3 regions of the Methylobacterium sp. 22177 genome follow, and region 2 is predicted to be linked to each of the others. Evidence: predicted binding sites of a transcription regulator. Region 2 holds the regulator's gene; each other region holds the start of a gene.
The links. Region 2 encodes LexA, which represses DNA repair genes until DNA is damaged. Its sites were predicted from a motif close to TGTTCNNNNTGTGTTCNG; they were not measured.

Region 1: the regulator LexA is predicted to act here: its motif matches at 3,020-3,037, upstream of parE (DNA topoisomerase IV subunit B).
Region 3: the regulator LexA is predicted to act here: its motif matches at 3,138-3,155, upstream of ACTJK8_RS05070 (ATP-dependent helicase).

Annotation. Positions count from the first base shown of each region.
Region 1 is NZ_JBQEPK010000062.1:90-6,278, forward strand. It holds partial or broken gene ACTJK8_RS29535 (porin family protein) at 1-88, shown strand, start outside; gene ACTJK8_RS29540 (PRC-barrel domain-containing protein) at 307-801, shown strand; gene parE (DNA topoisomerase IV subunit B) at 853-2,913, opposite strand; gene ACTJK8_RS29550 (hypothetical protein) at 3,285-3,473, shown strand; gene topA (type I DNA topoisomerase) at 3,647-6,189, opposite strand, start outside.
Region 2 is NZ_JBQEPK010000004.1:154,253-160,602, forward strand. It holds gene gltX (glutamate--tRNA ligase) at 1-485, opposite strand, end outside; gene ACTJK8_RS06865 (ComEC/Rec2 family competence protein) at 679-2,973, shown strand; gene lexA (transcriptional repressor LexA) at 2,967-3,695, opposite strand; gene ACTJK8_RS06875 (hypothetical protein) at 3,945-4,394, shown strand; gene ACTJK8_RS06880 (hypothetical protein) at 4,413-4,628, opposite strand; gene ACTJK8_RS06885 (NRAMP family divalent metal transporter) at 4,709-5,950, shown strand; gene fae (formaldehyde-activating enzyme) at 6,013-6,350, shown strand, end outside.
Region 3 is NZ_JBQEPK010000003.1:121,223-127,572, forward strand. It holds gene ACTJK8_RS05065 (PhoH family protein) at 1-320, opposite strand, end outside; gene ACTJK8_RS05070 (ATP-dependent helicase) at 734-3,127, opposite strand; gene ACTJK8_RS05075 (AsmA protein) at 3,550-6,350, shown strand, end outside.

The sequences.
Region 1 (6,189 bases), on a different contig from region 2:
CGGCATCGCCTACCTCAACGGCGCCGCCGCCAAGACCGAGTTCGCCGTCGTCCGCGCCGGCCTGAACTACAAGTTCGGCTCGTACTGAGATCGAATGCCGGAGCCGGCCCTGCCGGCTCCGCGCAGGGGAAGGGCCCGGCCGCAAGGCCGGGCCCTTCTCGCGTTTCGGGGCCGCCGGTTCGGCCGGTCCGGGTGCGACAGGGAAGGCCGGAACCGGGCGCGCCGCCCGCGATTGAGACCGCGGCGCCCCACGGGGACCCGGACGGGGCCTTCCACGCAGGGATCGGGCGCGCGGAGCGATCAGCCATGCGAAGCCGAATCCTTCTCCTGTCGCTCGCCGCCCTCGGCCTGGCCGGCGCGCCGGCCTCCGCGCAGGACGCCAGTGTGATCGGCAAGGACACGATCCTGCCGGGCACGGGGCCGGGCACCTCGACGGACGGCAAGGGGGTGGGGCGGCTGATGGAGGCGGCGAACGCCGAGGACGCCGCCAAGCGGCAGGGACTCAAGCCCGTCAGCTTCCTGACCACGAAGATGATCGGCGTGACGGTGCGCAACGCCGCCGGCGACAGCGTCGGCAAGATCGACGATCTGCTGATCACCGACGGCGGGACGCTCAGGGCGGTGGTGATCGACGTCGGCGGCTTCCTGGGCCTCGGCAGCAAGCTCATCGCGGTCGAGCCGGGAGCCCTGGTTCTGCGGCCCGGCGGCGACCGGTTCTCGGCGGTCCTCAACATGGGCAAGGACGCGGTGGCGGCGGCCCAGCCCTTCGACCCGGCCAAGGCGATCGCGGCCCCGCGCTAGGCCGCGACCGGAGGCCGTCGCCCGACGCGGCGGGACCGCGCCGGGACTGCGTCAGATGTCGAGGTCGGCGCCCTCCGCGAAGGCCGCGCGCTCGCTGATGAAGGCGAAGCGCGCCTCGGGCTTGTTGCCCATCAGGCGCTCGACCGTGTCGCCGGTCGATTCCCGGGCCTCGTCCAGGACCGCGACGCGCAGGAGCGTGCGCTTCTTCGGGTCCATGGTGGTCTCCTTGAGCTGGGCCGGCATCATCTCGCCGAGGCCCTTGAACCGCCCGATCTCGACCTTGCCGCCCTTGAACACCGTCTTGACGATCCGCTCGCGATCCGCGTCGTCCCGGGCATAGGCCACCTTCGAGCCCTGCTGCAGCCGGTAGAGCGGCGGGATCGCGAGGTAGAGGTGGCCGCGGTCGATCAGCCTCGGCATCTGGCGGTAGAAGAACGTGATCAGCAGCGAGGCGATGTGGGCGCCGTCCACGTCGGCGTCCGTCATGATGATCACCTTCTCGTAGCGCAGGTCCGTCTCGCGGAAGGCCGTGCCGGTGCCGCAGCCGAGCGCCAGGGTCAGATCCGAGATCAGCTGGTTGGCGCCGAGCTTGTCGCGCGAGGCCGAGGCGACGTTCAGGATCTTGCCGCGCAGCGGCAGGATCGCCTGGGTCGCCCGGTCCCGGGCCTGTTTGGCGGAGCCGCCGGCCGAGTCGCCCTCGACGATGAAGATCTCCGAGCCCGCGGTGCCGGCCGCCGAGCAGTCGGCGAGCTTGCCGGGCAGGCGCAGCTTGCGGGTCGCGCTCTTGCGGGCGACCTCCTTCTCCTGGCGGCGGCGCAGGCGCTCCTCGGCCCGGTCGATCACCCAGTCGAGGAGCTTGTTGGCCTGGGCCGGGGAGGCGGCGAGCCAGTGGTCGAAGGCGTCGCGCACCGCCGTCTCGACGATGCGCTGGGCCTCCACGGTGGCGAGCTTGTCCTTGGTCTGGCCCTGGAACTCGGGCTCGCGGATGAACACCGAGAGCATCGACGCGCAGGTCGCCATGACGTCGTCGGTGGTTACCGCCGTCATGCGCTTGGCCTGGTTCACCCGCTCGGCGTGCTCGCGCAGGCCGCGCAGCAGCGCGACGCGGAGGCCCGCCTCGTGGGTGCCGCCCTCGGGGGTCGGGATGGTGTTGCAGTAGGAGTGCGAGAACCCGTCCTCGGCCACCATCCAGGCCACCGCCCATTCGAGCGACCCGTGCGAGCCCGGCTTGGTGATCTTGCCGGAGAACATCGCCTCGGTGACGAGCTCCTTGCCGTCGATGTCCCGGGCCAGATAGTCGCGCAGCCCGTCGGGGAAGCGGTGGACCGCCTCGGCCGGCACGTCCGCCAGCCCCTCGAGGAGGGCGGGAGCGCAGCGCCAGCGGATCTCGACGCCGCCGAACAGGTAGGCCTTCGAGCGCGCCATCTTGAACAGGCGGCGCGGGTCGAACTTCAGTGAGCCGAAGATCTGGGCGTCCGGGTGGAAACGGACCCGGGTGCCGCGCCGGTTCTGCACCCGGCCGACCAGCTCCAACGCGCCCTGCGCGTGACCGCGCGAGAAGGTCTGGCGGTAGAGGGTCTGGTTGCGCGCGACCTCGACCTCCAGCAGGTCGGAGAGCGCGTTCACCACCGAGATGCCGACGCCGTGCAGGCCGCCCGAGGTCTCGTAGACCTTCGAGTCGAACTTACCGCCGGCGTGCAGCGTGGTCATGATGACCTCGAGCGCCGACTTGCCGGGGAACTTCGGGTGCGGGTCGACCGGGATGCCGCGGCCGTTGTCGGTGACCACGAGGGCGCCGGATTCCTCCAGTTCCACCTCGATGAAGCTGGCATGGCCGGCGACCGCCTCGTCCATCGAGTTGTCGATCACCTCTGCGAAGAGGTGGTGCAGCGCCCGCTCGTCGGTGCCGCCGATATACATGCCGGGCCGGCGCCGGACGGGCTCCAGCCCCTCCAGCACCTCGATGTCGGAGGCGGTGTAGCCGCCCTCGGGCTCGGCGGCCGCGAGCGTCGCCACGGAGGCCGAGGCGTCCAGGCGCCGCCGCGGCTCGGGCGGACGGGCCGCCGCGCCCTTGCCGCCCGGCCCGAACAGGTCCCGCGCCGGGTCGCTCACGCGCGGCCTCCGCGCGCGCGGCGCGTCGGCCGGCTCGGAATCGCGCGGACGGGTCTTGGGACGGGTCTCGGGTCGTGGAGCATGCGCCTTCATCCCCGCATGATAGCGGAACAAAACGGAAACATCAAAGCCGTTCGCCCTGCGGCGAAGCGGTCGCATCATCGCATGCTGCGCCGCCGCGAGCGAGGGCCGCGGCCGCAACGGGACACGGTTGTGCGCGCCGGGCCGTCATCACGACGTTGCACAACGATGGGTTAAGGCTTTCTCGTGACCCGCAGGCCCGGCTTCCATAGGCGACGACCGGAACAGAACGGGACGATCGACGTTAGTGGCGGAGATAAATCTTGACCGTGGTCAGGGAGCCGCAGTCCATGAGCGACGCCGCGATCGAGGCCCGCCGCCTCACGCTGATCCGATTCGAGCACGCGGCCGGCGCCGCCTTCGGCTGCGACGACGACGCGGCCGGCGTGCCGCCCGGCCGGGCCCTGATGAACTCCACCACCCTCGCGCTGGCGACCTTCGCGACCGCGCTGGCGGCGACCATCACCTACCTGGTCTGATCCCGATCGCCGACCGCGGCGCGCGCTGAGCGGGCGGCGAGCACCCACCGACGTCCGCGCGCGCAGCGAAGCAACCGGTCGGCGCCACGCTCGGCGGCCCCGGGCTGTCCCGGATCGCCTCGCTCCGCGCGCGCGGACGGGGCGGCCGCTCCCGGCCCCCGCCCGCGAGCCCCTCAGCCCGAGCTCGATTTCTTGGTCGCCGCCTTCTTGGCCGCCGGCTTCTTCGTGGCGGTCTTCTTCGCCGCCGGCTTGTCGCCGCTCGCGGCGCGCGCCGAACTCTTCCGGGCCGCCCCCCGCTTCGCCGGCTTGCCGCCGCCCGCGGCGCGCTTGGCGTTCACCAGGGCGATCGCCTCGTCCAGCGTCAGCGCCTCGGCGCTCATCGTCTTCGGCAGCGTGGCGTTGACCTCGCCGTCGGTGACGTAGGGTCCGTACTTGCCGGCCTTGACCACGAGGTCTCGGCCGCTGGCCTCGTCCTTGCCGAGCGGCCGGCCCGGATCGGCGGCCGGGCGGCCGCGGCCGCCGCCCTGCTCCTTGGCGACGATCAGGTCGATGGCGCGGTTGGCCCCGATCTCCAGCACGTCGTCGTCCTTGCCGAGATTGGCGTAGGTCTTCCCGTGCTGCACGTAGGGCCCGAACCGGCCGAGATTGGCCAGGATCGGCTCGCCGGTCTCGGGGTGGCGCGCCACCTCGCGGGGCAGCGCGAGCAGGGCCAGCGCCTTGTTCAGATCCACGTCCGAGGGGCTCAGCCCCTTCGGCAGCGACGAGCGCTTCGGCTTCTCCGCGCCCTTCTCGGTGGAGGCCTCGCCGAGCTGGAGGAACGGCCCGAAGCGGCCGTCGCGGAGCGTCACCGGCAGGCCGGTCGCGGGATCGTCGCCCAGCACGCGCACGCCCGGCTGGCCGCCCTCGGCCGAGGAGCCGTCCCCGTCGCCGTCGATGCCCGTGGCCGAGAGCTGGCGGGTGTACTTGCACTCCGGGTAGTTCGAGCAGCCGATGAAGGCGCCGAACTTGCCGAGCTTCAGCGACAGCTGGCCCGAGCCGCAGGTCGGGCAGGTGCGCGGGTTCGAGCCGTCGCCCTTGTCGGGGAAGATGTGCGGCCCGAGAAGGCCGTTCAGCGCCTCCAGCACGTCGGCGACGCGCAGCTCCTTGGTCTCGCCGATCGCCGCGGAGAAGTCGCGCCAGAAGTCGCGCAGCACCGCCCGCCAGTCGATCTCGGCGTTGGAGACCCGGTCGAGCTGCTCCTCGAGGCCGGCGGTGAAGTCGTACTCGACGTAGCGCCGGAAGAAGCTCTCCAGGAAGCCCGTGACGAGCCGCCCCTTGTCCTCCGGCTGCAGCCGCTTCTTCTCGATCTTGACGTACTCGCGGTCCCGCAAGGTCTGGAGCACCGCGGCGTAGGTCGAGGGCCGGCCGATGCCGAGCTCCTCCATGCGCTTCACGAGGCTCGCCTCGGAGTAGCGCGGCGGCGGCTCGGTGAAGTGCTGGGTCGCGCTGATGCGCTCGCGGGTGAGGGGGTCGCCGGCCTTCATGGGCGGCAGGCGGCGGCTCTCCTCGTCCTCCTCGTCGTCCTTGCCCTCCTGGTAGAGGGTCAGGAAGCCGTCGAACTTCACCACCTGGCCGGTGGCGCGCAGGTCGATGGTCCGCGGCCCGACCTTGGCGGTGACGTCGACGGTGGTCCGCTCCAGCTCGGCCGATTCCATCTGGCTCGCCATGGTGCGGGTCCAGATCAGCTCGTAGAGCCGGGCCTGCTCGGGCTCCAGGTGGCGCGCCACCGTCTTGGGCAGGCGGCCCATGTCGGTGGGACGCACCGCCTCGTGGGCCTCCTGGGCGTTCTTGGCCTTGACGCTGTACTTGCGCGGCACGTCCGGCACGTAGCGGTCGCCGAACTCCTTGCCGATGACCCGGCGGGCGTCCTGGATCGCCTCCGGCGCCATGTCGACGCCGTCGGTCCGCATGTAGGTGATGATGCCGACCGTCTCGCCGCCGATGTCGACGCCCTCGTAGAGGCGCTGGGCGACCCGCATGGTCTGGGCCGGCGCCATGCCGAGCTTGCGCGAGGCCTCCTGCTGAAGGGTCGAGGTGGTGAAGGGCGGCTGCGGGTGGCGCTTGGCGGGCTTGGCCTCGACGCTCGCCACCTGGAAGGTCGCGAGCTCGAGGTCGCGCCTGAAGGCGGCCGCCTCGTCGCCCGTGCCGACGTCGAGGCGCTGGATGCGCTTGCCGTCGGCGCCCACGAGGCGGGCCTCGAAGGTGGCGCCGTCCGCGGTCGTCAGCGTGGCGATGAGGGTCCAGTACTCGCGCGGCTTGAACCGCTCGATCTCCATCTCGCGCTCGACGACGAGGCGGAGCGCCACGGACTGCACGCGCCCCGCCGAGCGGGCGCCCGGGAGCTTGCGCCACAGGACCGGCGAGAGGTTGAAGCCCACGAGGTAGTCGAGCGCCCGGCGCGCCAGGTAGGCGTCGACCAGCGCCTGGTCGATCTCGCGCGGCTTGCGCATCGCCTGCTCGACCGACGCCTTGGTGATGGCGTTGAAGGTCACGCGCTCGACCGGGATGCCCTTGAGCGCCTTGCGGGCGGTGAGCGCCTCCAGCACGTGCCAGGAGATCGCCTCGCCCTCGCGATCCGGGTCGGTGGCGAGGATCAGCTTGTCGGCACCCTTGACCGCCTTGGCGATCTCGGAGACCCGGCTCGCCCCGCGGTCGGCCAGTTCCCAGACCATGCGGA
Region 2 (6,350 bases):
CGGCCCTGGACGGCGTCCTCGACGACGGTCTCGCCCTCGATCGGCGCGCGCAGGCGGATCACCGGCTTGCCCCCGGCGGGCGCCTCGGACGGGTCGCGGTCGCGCCAGCGGCCGTCGTAGCGCGGGGCGCGCCCCTCCGCGCGGGCGGTCTCGCGCATCTGCGCGAGTTCCTCGGCGGTGGCGTAGCAGTGATAGGCGCGGCCCGCGGCCAGCAGCTCCTCGGCCACGGCGCGGTGGCGCTCGGCGCGGGCGAACTGGAAGACCACGTCGCCGTCCCAGTCGAGGCCGAGCCAGGACAGGCCGTCGAGGATCGCGTCGATCGCGCCCTTGGTGGAGCGCTCCCGGTCGGTATCCTCGATGCGCAGCAGCATCTTCCCGCCGGTGTGGCGGGCGTAGAGCCAGTTGAACAAAGCCGTGCGGGCCCCGCCGATGTGCAGGTAGCCGGTGGGCGAGGGGGCGAAGCGCGTGACGACGGCTGAGGACATCGGTCCGGTATGTTCCGGGGCTGGTCGCGGACGGAGCGCGACGGACGGCGAAGGGGCGGCGGAGCGGCGAGGGGCTCGACAGGGCGCCCGTAGCACGAAGAGCCGGCTGTAGCACGGGCCGGCGGATGCGTTAAGAATCGCCCGCAGAATCGCTCGGCCCCGACGACAGGTCGCGCGGAGCGGGGCGGCGGCGATGCGGCGGATCGGCGCGAGGCGGGCGGGCGGCGCGGTGGCGCTGATCGGCCCGCGCGTCCGAGCCCTCCCGCCCGCCCTACCGGCGCTCCGCGGCTGGGTCGCCGCCGGTCTCGCCCGCGAGGCCGAGCAGCGCCGGCTGTTCCCCTGGCTGGCAGTGGCCTTCGGCGGCGGGATCCTGGTCTACTTCGCGGCGGCCGACGGCGCGCCGAGCCTGGCCGCGCCCCTGATCGCGGCCGCCTTCGCGCTGGCGCCGGTTCCCGTCCTCGGCGCGCGGCCGGCGGCCCTGGCGGCGGCGCTCGCGGTGGCGGCCGCGCTCCTCGGCTTCGCGGCGGCGACCTGGCGGGTCACGCAGGTCGCCGCGCCGATCCTGACGCGCACCACGATCGGTCCGCTCGTCGGAACGGTCGAGGCCCTGGACGAGCGCGAGGTCGGCGCCCGGCTGGTGATCCGGGTGGAGAGCTTCGCCGGCCTCGCGCCCGAGGCGCGGCCCGCCCGGGTGCGGGTCTCGTTCCGCAAGACGCCGATCCCGCGCCCCGGGGACGTCGTCGCCGCCACGGCGCGGCTGCTGCCGCCCCCGGAGGCGGCCCGGCCCGGCGGCTACGACTTCGCCCGGGACGCCTACTTCCAGGGGATCGGCGCGGTGGGCTCGCTGGTCGGCGCGGTCACCGTCCGGGCGCCGTCCGAGCCGCCGCCGCTGGGCCTGCGGCTCGCCGCGGCACTGGACGCGGCCCGCAACGGGCTCACGCGCCGGATCGCGGAGGCCGCCGGCGGCCAGGCGGGCGCGGTGGCGGCGGCCCTGGTGACCGGCAAGCGCGGCCTCATCGGACCGGCGACCAACGACGCGCTCCGCGCCGCGGGCATCTACCACGTGGTGTCGATCTCGGGCCTCCACATGGTGCTGGCCGCCGGCGTGGTGTTCTGGCTGGTGCGGGCGGTCCTCGCCACGGTGCCGCTCTGCGCGCTCCTCTGGCCGATCAAGAAGATCGCGGCCGGCTTCGCCATGGTCGGCGTCACCGCCTACTGCGCCTTCTCGGGCTGGGACATCGCGGCCGAGCGCTCGCTGATCATGACCCTGATCATGCTGGGCGCGATCCTGGTGGACCGGCCGGCCCTGTCGATGCGCAACCTCGCCCTCGCGGCGCTGATCGCCCTGGCCCGGGAGCCGGAGGGCCTGCTCGGCCCGAGCTTCCAGATGTCCTTCGGCGCCGTGGCCGGGCTGATCGCCTGCGCCCGGCTGATCGACGGGCGGCTGTTCGTGCGCCCCGGGGCCGGGCGGATCGGCCGCCTCGTCGGCACCGGCCTCTCGGCGGTCACCGGGACCCTGGCCACGACCCTTGTGGCGCAGGTCGCGACCGCGCCCTTCGCCACCTACCACTTCCAGACGGTCCAGCCCTTCGGGCTCGTCGGCAACGCCCTGACTCTGCCGCTCGTCTCCCTGGCGGTGATGCCCGCCGCGGTGATCGGCTGCCTCGCCTATCCCTTCGCCCTCGACCGGCCGGTCTGGTGGCTGATGGGGCGGGCGGTGGCCGGCATGCTGGCGATCTCGGACTGGATCGCCGGGTTCGAGCGGGCGAGCCTGGTGCTGCCGGCCTTCGGCGCCGCGGCGCTGACCCTGCTGACCGCGGGCCTGCTGCTGGCGACGCTGCCGGCCTCCCGCCTGCGCTGGCTCGCCGTGCCGCCGGTCCTGCTCGGCCTCGGCCTCGCGGCCCGGCCCGACCGCTACGACCTCTACGTCGACCGGCAGGGCGCGGGAGCGGCGGTGCGGGGTCCGGACGGGCGGCTCGCGGCCCTCGGAAGCCCCTCCGGCTTCGTCCTCGAGCAGTGGCTGAAGGCGGACGGTGACGGGCGGCGGCCCGCGGCGCTCATCGTCCGGTCGGGCAGCGGGCGCTGCGACCGGCTCGGCTGCACCGCCCGGCTGCCGGACGGGCGGGCGGTCGCCCTCGTCCGGGACAGGCGGGCCTTCCCGGAGGACTGCGCCCGCGCCGCGGTGCTGATCACCTTCCTCGCGGCGCCGCCGACCTGCACGGGCCCCCTGGTGATCGATCGGCAAGTCCTCGCCGCCCGCGGGGCCGTGGCCCTCCGGACCGACGGCGACGGCTTCGCCGCGCGCTTCGCCCGGGACGACGGGCGCGCCGTGCCCTGGCGGCCGGCCCCGGGACGCGATCCGGGACGCGATCCGGGACCGCCGCGGCCGGTCACCGCGGAGCCGGGCGACCGCGCCGCGGAGGACGGGGCCGCCGCGCCGGGCGGAGACCTCGCTCCCGGCGACGCGCCGGCCGAGCCGCTTCAGTAGCGGCGGACGAGGCTGACGAGGCGGCCCTGGATCCGGACCCGGTCGGGCCCGAGCACGCGGGTCTCGTAGGCCGGGTTGGCGGCCTCCAGGGCGATCGAGGAGCCGCGGCGGCGCAGGCGCTTGAGCGTCGCCTCCTCGTCGTCGATCAGCGCCACGATGATGTCGCCGGTATTGGCGGTGTCCTGCTTGCGGATGACCACGAGGTCGCCGTCCAGGATCCCGGCCTCGACCATCGAGTCGCCGCGCACCTCGAGGGCGTAGTGCTCGCCGCCGGCCACGAAGTCCGGCGACAGGGTGATGGCGTGGCTCTGGTTCTGGATCGCCGAGACGGGCGTACCGGCCGCGATCCGGCCCATGACGGGGATCGAGATGGCCCGGCCGGACTCTTCGATCATCCGCGTGCTCGCCGGGGCCGGCGGCTGCTTGGACTTGCCGCCCTCGACCACGCTCGGCGTGAAGCGGCGCGGCTCGGCGGGGGTCTGGGGCGCCGGCGCGGCCTGCGTCAGGCTCTCGGGGATGCGGATCACCTCGATGGCGCGCGCCCGATTCGGCAGGCGCCGGAGAAAGCCGCGCTCCTCCAGCGCCGTGATCAGCCGGTGGATGCCGGATTTCGACTTGAGGTCGAGGGCATCCTTCATCTCGTCGAACGACGGCGGGACGCCGCATTCCTGCATCCGGCTCTGGATAAATCGCAGGAGGTCCAGCTGCTTGCGCGTGAGCATCGACGGGGGACTCGCGGCTTGGCGGACCGCCACGTGACGGTCTCCGAAACAAATCACGAACAGGTTAAACGTTCCGCAAGTGTTCCGCAAGAGCGGCACCGCCACGCTCGGCGCGCCGCGGCGCGCCCGCGGGACAAGGCGGAGAAACGCATTGACGGCGCAAGCGGAGCCGTTTCAATGCACCGCGGTGCCCCGCCGGGCAGGCGGCGGATCCGGGGCGCGGGCTGGGACCCTCTTGGAATGACGAGGATGCGACGACCCGCGGCTCTGCTGCCCCTCGGCCTCGCCGCCCTCGGCCTCGCCGGCTGCACCACCGGGTTCTCCTACATCTCGCGGAACTACGTGGCGCTCACCCCCCAGGTCGTGACGATCGGCTGCAAGGAGCCCTACGAGGTCTACGACAACCGGCAGCTGCGCCGGATGCTGATCGTCTCCAACGCCCTGCGCGAGTACACCGGCTGCAATCTGAGCGAGGTCCGGATCGATCCGGAGCCGGACGCCACCCGGGTGAAGCGCTTCCGCACCGCCGCCCGGGCCTATCTCGACGAGACCGTGCGCGAGGATTGCCGGATCACCGGCGAGACCGTGTTCGATCCGCTGAAGACCGAGTTCGCCTACGCGTGCGACGCGCCGATCGAGAAGCGCGGCACGGTGGTCCCCCGCCTGCCGGGCCGCAACCCCGGCCTCGGGGTGCGCTGACCGGCCGGCGGCGCGCCGTCAGGCGCCCGGCTTCGGGAAGGTCCGCTCCGCCGCGTCCCCGGCGGCGGCGAGCAGGGCGCGGGCGAAGGCCCGGGCCTCCGCCCGGTCGAGCACGATCGCGGCGGTCACCGGCGCACCGCCGAGGTCGGCGAGGGCGAGTTCCAGGCGCACCCCGTCGGGCACGGCGCTCGCCTGCAGGCTCCAGCCGGAGCCCCGATCCGTGCTCTCCGCCATCTCACGCTCCTCCCGCCTGCCCCGGGAAAACGCCGCAGGCGCCCGCCGGAACCGCCCGTGCGCGGGACTGTTCCCGAGCCGTGCCCAGCGCTTCCCTGCCTCGCCTGTCCGCTTACCTCAAGGCCGCGGGCCCCGGACTCGTGGTGATGCTGGCCGATACCGATGTCGGAAGCCTCATCACGGCGGCCCAGAGCGGGGCGCGCTGGGGCTACGCGCTGCTGCTCCTGCAGATCCTGCTGGTGCCGATCCTGTACGTCGTCCAGGAGCTGACGGTGCGGCTCGGGACCGCCACCGGGCGCGGCCACGGCGCGCTGATCCGGGAGCGGTACGGGCCGGTCTGGGCCTGGATCTCGTACGGCGGCCTCGTGGTCGCCGGCCTCGGCGCCATCGTCACGGAATTCTCCGGCATCGCCGGCATCGGGGACCTGTTCGGGGTGCCGCGGCTCGTGAGCCTCGGCCTGCCGGCCTGCCTGCTCCTCGGGCTCGTCCTCACCGGGAGCTACCGGCGCGTGGAGGTCGTGGCGATCGTGGTCGGACTGTTCGAGCTGGTCTTCGTCGGGCTCGCCGCCGCGGCGCGGCCGAACGTGTCCGAGATCGTCGCCTCCTTCGGGCACATGCCGCTGGGCGACGGTCAGTTCCGGGTGCTGATCGCCGCCAATATCGGCGCGGTGATCATGCCGTGGATGATCTTCTACCAGCAGTCGGCGATCGTCGATAAGGGCCTGGGCTGGGAGCACGCGCGGCGCTCGCGGCTCGACACGCTCGTGGGCGCGGTGATCTCGCAATGCGTGATGGGCGCGATCCTCGTCGCCGCCGCCGCCACGATCGGCAAGGCCGGGCAGGGCAGCGCGAAGGGGCTGGAGACCGTCGGCGACCTCGCGGGCGCCTTCACGCCGGCCCTCGGGCCGTGGCTCGGACAGGTGGTGTTCGGGGTGGGCATCGTCGCGGCGGCCTTCGTGGCGCTCAACGTCGTGGCCCTGGCGCTGGCCTGGGGGTTCGGCGACGTGACCGGCCGGCCCCACTCCCTGGAGCAGTCCCCCCGGGAGGCGCCGGCCTTCTACGGCGCCTTCGCGCTCGCCGTCGCGGCGGGGGCGGGCGCCGTGCAGCTCGTGCCGAACCTCGTGGCGCTCAACATCGCCGTGGAGGTGATGAACGCGCTGCTCCTTCCCCTGGCGCTCGGCCTGCTGATTCTCCTGGCCACCCGGGCCCTGCCCGAGGGACAGCGCGTGGCGGGCGCCTACAAGTGGCTGGTCTACGCGGTGTCGGGCCTCACCGTCGCCTTCGCGATGGTCGGCGTCCTGGACGGGGTGGGCCTGCTCTGACGCGATTGACGCGGGGCCCCCGATGATGTCTCCCGCGGGCTCCGATCAGGTGGAGTTCGAACATGCAAGAGATCTGGTTCCGCGCGGGCGAGGCCACGGTGCTGGCGGCCGAGGGCCAGTACACCGACGCCATGCCGGAGGTGCTGATCGGCTCGGTGCGCGGTCCGGTGGGTCAGGCCTTCGCGTCGATGATGGGGCAGGTCCAGGGCCACACGCGGATGTTCGTGGTGCGCGACCTCAACCAGCTGGTGCGCCCGGCCACAATGATGACCACCAAGGCCACGATCCACACGGCCGAGTACGTCGAACTCCTCGGCGGCGTGGTCCAGGCCGCCACCGGCGACGCGATCGTGGACTGCATCATCGAGGGCATCCTGCCCAAGGACGGGCTCGACGAGCT
Region 3 (6,350 bases), on a different contig from region 2:
GCGATCTTCTCTTCCAGGGTGCCGGGGAAGTAGCCCAGCGACCGGCCCGAGGGCACGTTCGGGCGGGTGATGACGACCTTGGCGATGCGGCGCTGGCGGAGCTGGTCCGCCGCGCGGGTGCCGGCGATGAAGGTCTTGCCGGTGCCGGCGGGCCCCAGGACGATGACCTGCGGCGAGCGGGCGAGGGCGTCGAGGTACTCGGCTTGGCGCTCGGTGAGCGGTTGGATGGGAGCGAGATTGCGTTCTTCGTCGAAGCGTGTGCGATGAATGCGGGACGTGCGGTCTTCAACCAGTTCAAGTCGTGCGCGGCGTCTCTTCATGGATGTACACTCCAACGGGACTTGCCAACCTGGATCTGTATCTGAACTGCCGTTTACCTGCGTGCTCCCGGGTCTACTCGTTTGCGGAACTTAATACCGGCCCCAGGCCGAAGGTTCCGCCCCGCGCTCGTCCGCCTGTGGAGAGCGTCACGACGTTCCGTGCGCGGCCGAATACGCGATGCAACTGACGCACCATCGCGATTCGCGCCCGACGATTGCGCGTCGGGTGTGACTAAGGGGTGACGGTCGGTCGAGAGGCTTCGGAAAAGCCGCGCGGCTGGCGCGGATGCATCAGGTTCGGGACGGTGGTGTCGCGGTGACGCGGCATCCGGCACGATCGCGATCCTCCCCGCCCGCACGGGCGAAGCCGGCCGACCCTGCCGCCCTGACACGTCCGGGCTTGGTCGGCGGGACTAGCTCGATCCGGCCTGGACGAAGCTGTCGAGGACCATCTTCCGGCCGGCCTTGTCGAAGTCAACGGTCAGCTTGTTGCCGTCGACCGCGGCGACCGTTCCGGGGCCGAACTTGGTGTGGAAGACCCGCTGGCCGGCCTGGAAGGCCGAAGGCGCGCCGGTCGACTTGGCGATCAGCTCGCCCTCGATCTGGCGCGGACCGCCCGCTTGGCCACCGGACCGGCCGCCCGGGGCCGCCGCGCGGAAGCCGCCCGCGGCGCCGAACCCGGACCGGCCGCCCGGCGCGGTGTTGGCCTGCGCCCGCTGCCAGCCCGGCGTGCCGTAGCTCGACCCGAACGGCGCCGGGTTGCGGTCGAACCGCGAGGCGCCGGCGGAGAAGTGGGCGGGGGCCTCGACCACGTCGACCGCCGTCTCGGGCAGCTCGTCGATGAACCGGGACGGGATGGTCGAGGACCAGAGCCCGTGGATGCGCCGGTTGACCGCGAAGGACAGCTTCGCGCGCTTGCGCGCCCGGGTCAGGCCGACATGGGCGAGGCGCCGCTCCTCCTCCAGGCCGGCGCGGCCGCTCTCGTCCAGCGCGCGCTGGTTCGGGAACAGGCCGTCCTCCCAGCCGGGAAGGAACACGGTGTCGAACTCGAGCCCCTTGGCGGCGTGGAGCGTCATCAGCGAGACCCGCTCGGCGCCCTCGGCCTCGGAGGCCTCCATCACCAGGGAGACGTGCTCCAGGAAGGCCGCGAGGTCGGGGAACTCCTCCATGGAGCGGACGAATTCCTTCAGGTTCTCCAGCCGGCCGGCGGCGTCGGCGGAGCGGTCCTTCTGCCACATCTCAGTGTAGCCGGACTCCTCAAGGATGGTCTGCGCGACCTCGCTGTGCGGCTGCGATTCCACGAGCCGCGCCCACCGCGAGAAACTCTCGGTGAGCGCCCGCAGGGTGGAACGGACCCGGGGCTTCAGCTCGTCGGTCTCGCACAGGCGCTCCGCGGCGATCCGCAGCGGCAGCCGGTTGGCGCGGCCGTAGGTGTGGAGCTGCTGCAGGGTGGCGTCGCCCAGGCCGCGCTTCGGCGTGTTCACGATCCGCTCGAAGGCGAGGTCGTCGCTGACGTTCACGGTGGCGCGCAGGTAGGCCAGCGCGTCGCGGATCTCGGCGCGCTCGTAGAAGCGCGGGCCGCCGATGACCCGGTAGGGCAGCCCGAGCTGGACGAACCGGTCCTCGATCTCGCGCATCTGCGCGGAGATCCGCACCAGCACGGCGATCTCCGACAGGGGGTGCTGCTTGGACTGGAGGGATTCGATCGACTCGGCGAGCATCCGCGCCTCCTCCTCGGAATCCCACGCGCCCGTGACGGTGACGCGCTCGCCCGGCTCGTCGTCGGTGCGCAGGGTCTTGCCGAGGCGGCTCTCGTTCTTGGCGATCAGCCCGGAGGCGGCGGCCAGGATGTGGCCGGTGGAGCGGTAGTTGCGCTCCAGCCGCACCACCACCGCGCCCGGGAAGTCGTGCTCGAAGCGCAGGATGTTGTCGACCTCGGCGCCGCGCCAGCCGTAGATCGACTGGTCGTCGTCGCCCACGCAGGCGATGTTCTTCCGGGCCTGCGCCAGCAGGCGCAACCACAGGTACTGGGCGACGTTGGTGTCCTGGTACTCGTCGACCAGGATGTAGCGGAACCGGTCCTGGTAATTGGCCAGGACGTCGGGGTTCTCCCGCCAGAGCTTGAGGCAGAGCAGCAGGAGATCGCCGAAATCGACGGCGTTCAGCGTCGCGAGCCGGGCCTGGTAGGCCGTGTAGAGGGCGCCGCCCTTGCCGAACGCGAAGGCCGCGGCCTCGCCCGGGGGCACCTGCTCGGGGCCGAGGCCGCGGTTCTTCCAGCCGTCGATGGCGTGCGACAGGGCCCGGGCCGGCCAGCGCTTCTCGTCGACGTTCTGGTCGGCGATGACCTGCTTCATCAGCCGGAGCTGGTCGTCGGTGCCGAGGATGGTGAAGTCGGATTTGAGCCCGACCAGCTCGGCGTGGCGGCGCAGGATCTTGGTGCCGATGGCGTGGAAGGTGCCGAGCCAGGGCATGCCCTCGCCGGCCGGCCCGATCAGCGCGCCGATCCGGTGCTTCATCTCCCGGGCGGCCTTGTTGGTGAAGGTCACCGCCAGGATGTCGAAGGGACGCGCCCGCCCGGTGGCGATCAGGTGGGCGATGCGGGTGGTCAGCACCCGGGTCTTGCCGGTGCCGGCGCCGGCCAGCACCAGGACCGGGCCCTCCGTGGTCTCGACGGCGCGGCGCTGCTCGGGGTTCAGCCCCTCGAGGTAGCCGGCCGCCTCGCGGCGGAGGGCGCCCATGGCGCGGGCGGCGATGGACGTGGCGGGCGCGCCGTCCCCGGCGGCCTGCGGATGCGGACGGTTCTGCATCCCGCTTCCCTGGACCAAATCGCGAACGGCGTCGAGGCCGTTCGCGCCGCGAAGGGGGGCGGAGCCATGAAACGCGGCTGCCCGCGCCGGGACGATCCGGGGTCTGCAGGCGCGCGCCGCCTTCCCCTCGGCGGCCGCGGATCGGCACGTGTGCGACCGGGGGCGCCAGCCGCGGAGCGCGACGAGCCCCCTCTCCTCCACGGGAGAGGGGGACCCGCGCCGGGTCCGGAGGCCGCAGGCCCGGCGTGCCGCGAGCCGCCTCGCGCGCGCAGCCCGAGAGCCGCTCCCGACCGTGGCATCGCCGCTGGCGCCCCCGGCGGCTTATCGTGCTATGGCCGTGGCGACTGACTCGCGGGGGCACGCGGGGCACGGCGGCCCGGTGAGGTCGCGGCCTCGCGCAGAGATGGTGCGGAACGGGACCATTGCGTGATCTTCTGACCGCGCTGGCGTGCGCCGTCATCCTGGTTCTCGTGGCGGCGCTCGCGGTCCCGCCCTTCGTCGACTGGCAGGCCCATCGCGGGCTGGTCGAGCGGGCGCTCGCCCGGTCCCTGGGCGTTCCAGTCCGGACCGACGGCCGGATCGAGGTCCGCCTGCTGCCGTCGCCGCGGCTGCGCGTCGATCGCCTGCATCTCGGCACCGATCCGGACCGCCCGAGCCTGGATGCCCGGTTCGTCAAGGCCGAGATCGCCCTCGCGCCGCTCCTGAAGGGTGAGTTCCGCTTCACCGAGACCCGGATCGGCCGGGCCGAGATCAAGCTCCCGGTCGCCGGCCCGGACACGCTGAAGCTGCCGCCCGATTTCGGCGGAGCCCTGCGCGACCGCGACCTCGCCATCGAGAACCTGCAGATCCAGCAGTTCCTCGTCACCACGCAGGTCCCCGCCACCGGGCGGACCGACCAGCTCTACGTCCAGGACCTCCGCCTGCAGGCGCCGGCCCTGGTCGGGCCCTGGCGGATCGAGGGGACGAGCGGCGGCATCCCGTTCCGGGCGGTCAGCGGCACGCCGGGGCCGGACGGGCGCCTCGCCGCCAAGATCTCCGGCGGCGGCGACGCGGCGCCGCGCTTCGAGGCGGACGCGCGGTTCGGCCTCGTCCCCGCCGAGGCCGGCGGCACCCAGGTCGAGGCCGAGGGCTCCGCCCGCCTCGTCGTCGGGCCGCCGACCCAGGCGGCCGGCGCCTACCTGCCGTTCTCGCTGGCCGGCACCTTCAAGGCCCGGGGCACGCAGGTGCGGTTCGAGGCCATCGACCTCGCCATTGACCCCGGCGGCCGGGCCCTGCGGCTCGGCGGCACCGGACGGCTCGACCTGCGCCAGTGGCGCGCCGGTCTGACCTTGGACGCCCGCCGCCTCGACCTCGACGCCTTCCTGACCTCGGCGGAGGGGCAGAACCTGATCGCCCGCGGCCTGCCGCGCGCGGCCGGCAGCCTGCCGGCGATGCTCGACCTCGACCTCACGGTGGGCAGCGCCGTTCTGGGGGGCGAGGACTGGTCGAACCTCGCCCTCACCGGCACCCTCGAGCGGGCCGGCGGCCTGCTGCTGCGCCGCTTCGCGGTAACTGGCCCGGCCGAGTCCACCGTGACAGCGAGCGGGCAGGTCGAGACGGCGCCGCTGCGCTTCTCCGGTCCGGTGGCGCTCGCCGCCCCCGACTCGGAGGCGCTCGGCCGCTACCTCCGCCGCCTCGGCGCCGAGGGGCCGCTCGTCGCGCTCCTCGACGGGCGGAAGATCGAGGCCGCCGCCGACCTGTCGGCCGCCGGCACCGGCCTGTCCCTGCGCAACATGCGCCTGGGCCTCGGGCCGGCGCGGATCACCGGCAACGCCCGCTACACCGCCGCCGAGGGCACCGAGCGCGGCCGGTTCGAGGCCCAGATCCGCGCCACCGGCCTCGACATCGCCGGCCTGCCGCCCCTCGGGACGGCGCTCGGCACCCTGCGCGACACCGACCTCGCCCTGACCCTGGAGGCCAAGGACGTCCGGTTCGGCGCCGCGGGCTCCGGCACCGGCACGATCGCGGCGCGGATCCAGTCGGACGGCGCCGGCCTCACGGTCGACAGCCTCGACGTCACCGACCTCGCCGGCGCCAGCGCCCGGCTGTCCGGGCAGATCGGCGCGGACGGGACCGGCCGCGTCTCCGGGCGCCTGAAGGCGCCGGCGGCGGCGCCCCTGCTCGGCCTGCTCGAGCGGGTCTGGGTGGGCGAGATCCGCCTGCTGCCCGCCTTCCTGCGGGACGCGCCCCTCGACCTCGCCGTCACCCTCGACCGGGAGGGCGGCGCGGCCGCGGCCCTGCGGACCCAGGCCCGGGGCAGCGCCGGCGGCGGCACCCTCGACCTGACGCTCGCGAGCCGCGGCGCGCGGATCGAGGGTGGCACCGCCACGCTCGCGGCGCCGCGGGCCGGGCCGTGGTTCGGCCGCACCGACATCCCGGGGCTCCAGCAGCCCGCCGAGCTGCACCTGACCGCCGAGAGGCCGGACGGCCAGGACCTCGCCCTGACGGCGAACGGCACGGTCGCGGGCCTGCGGCTCGCCACCGGCCGCCCGATCCTGGTCGGTCCCGACTTCGTCCCGACCGGCGGCACGCTCCGCGCCGACACGGCGGACCTGGCGCCGTTCCTGACGCTGGCCGGCGCCGCGACCCTGGCACCGGGGGCGTGGCCGGCCGACCTCACCGTCACGCTGTCGCGGCAGCAGGGCGAGGCCGCCGCCGCGCTCGCCGGCACGGTGGCGGGCGCGGGGGTGAACGGGACGCTGCTGCGGGCGGCGGGCGGGGCCCTGCACGGCCGCCTCGCCCTCGACCGGCTGTCGATCCCGCAGCTCGCCGCCGCCCTGGTGATCCCGCCGGGCGCCAACGGCGCGTTCGCGCCGCCGACCGCCCACCCGGCCGTGTCCCTCGACGTCCGCGTCGCCAGCCTGGATCTCGGCCGCGGCCTCGTCGCCACCGACGCGGCCGCCGCCCTCGGCCTCGCCGACGTGGGCCTCACCCTGCGCGACCTGACCGGCAAGCTCGCCGGCGGCCGGCTCGCGGGCTCGGTGACGGTCGCCCGGCCCGGGGCCGGGGCCTCGGTCTCGGGCTCGGGCAGCCTCGACGGCGCGGCGCTCCCGATCCTGGCCGGCGGACCGTTCGGCGGCCGCCTGAGCGCCGACCTGCGCTTCGCCGCCACGGCCGAGACCCTGTCGGGCCTCGCCGACAGCCTCTCGGGCAGCGGCGCGCTCACCCTGACGGACCTGAGCCT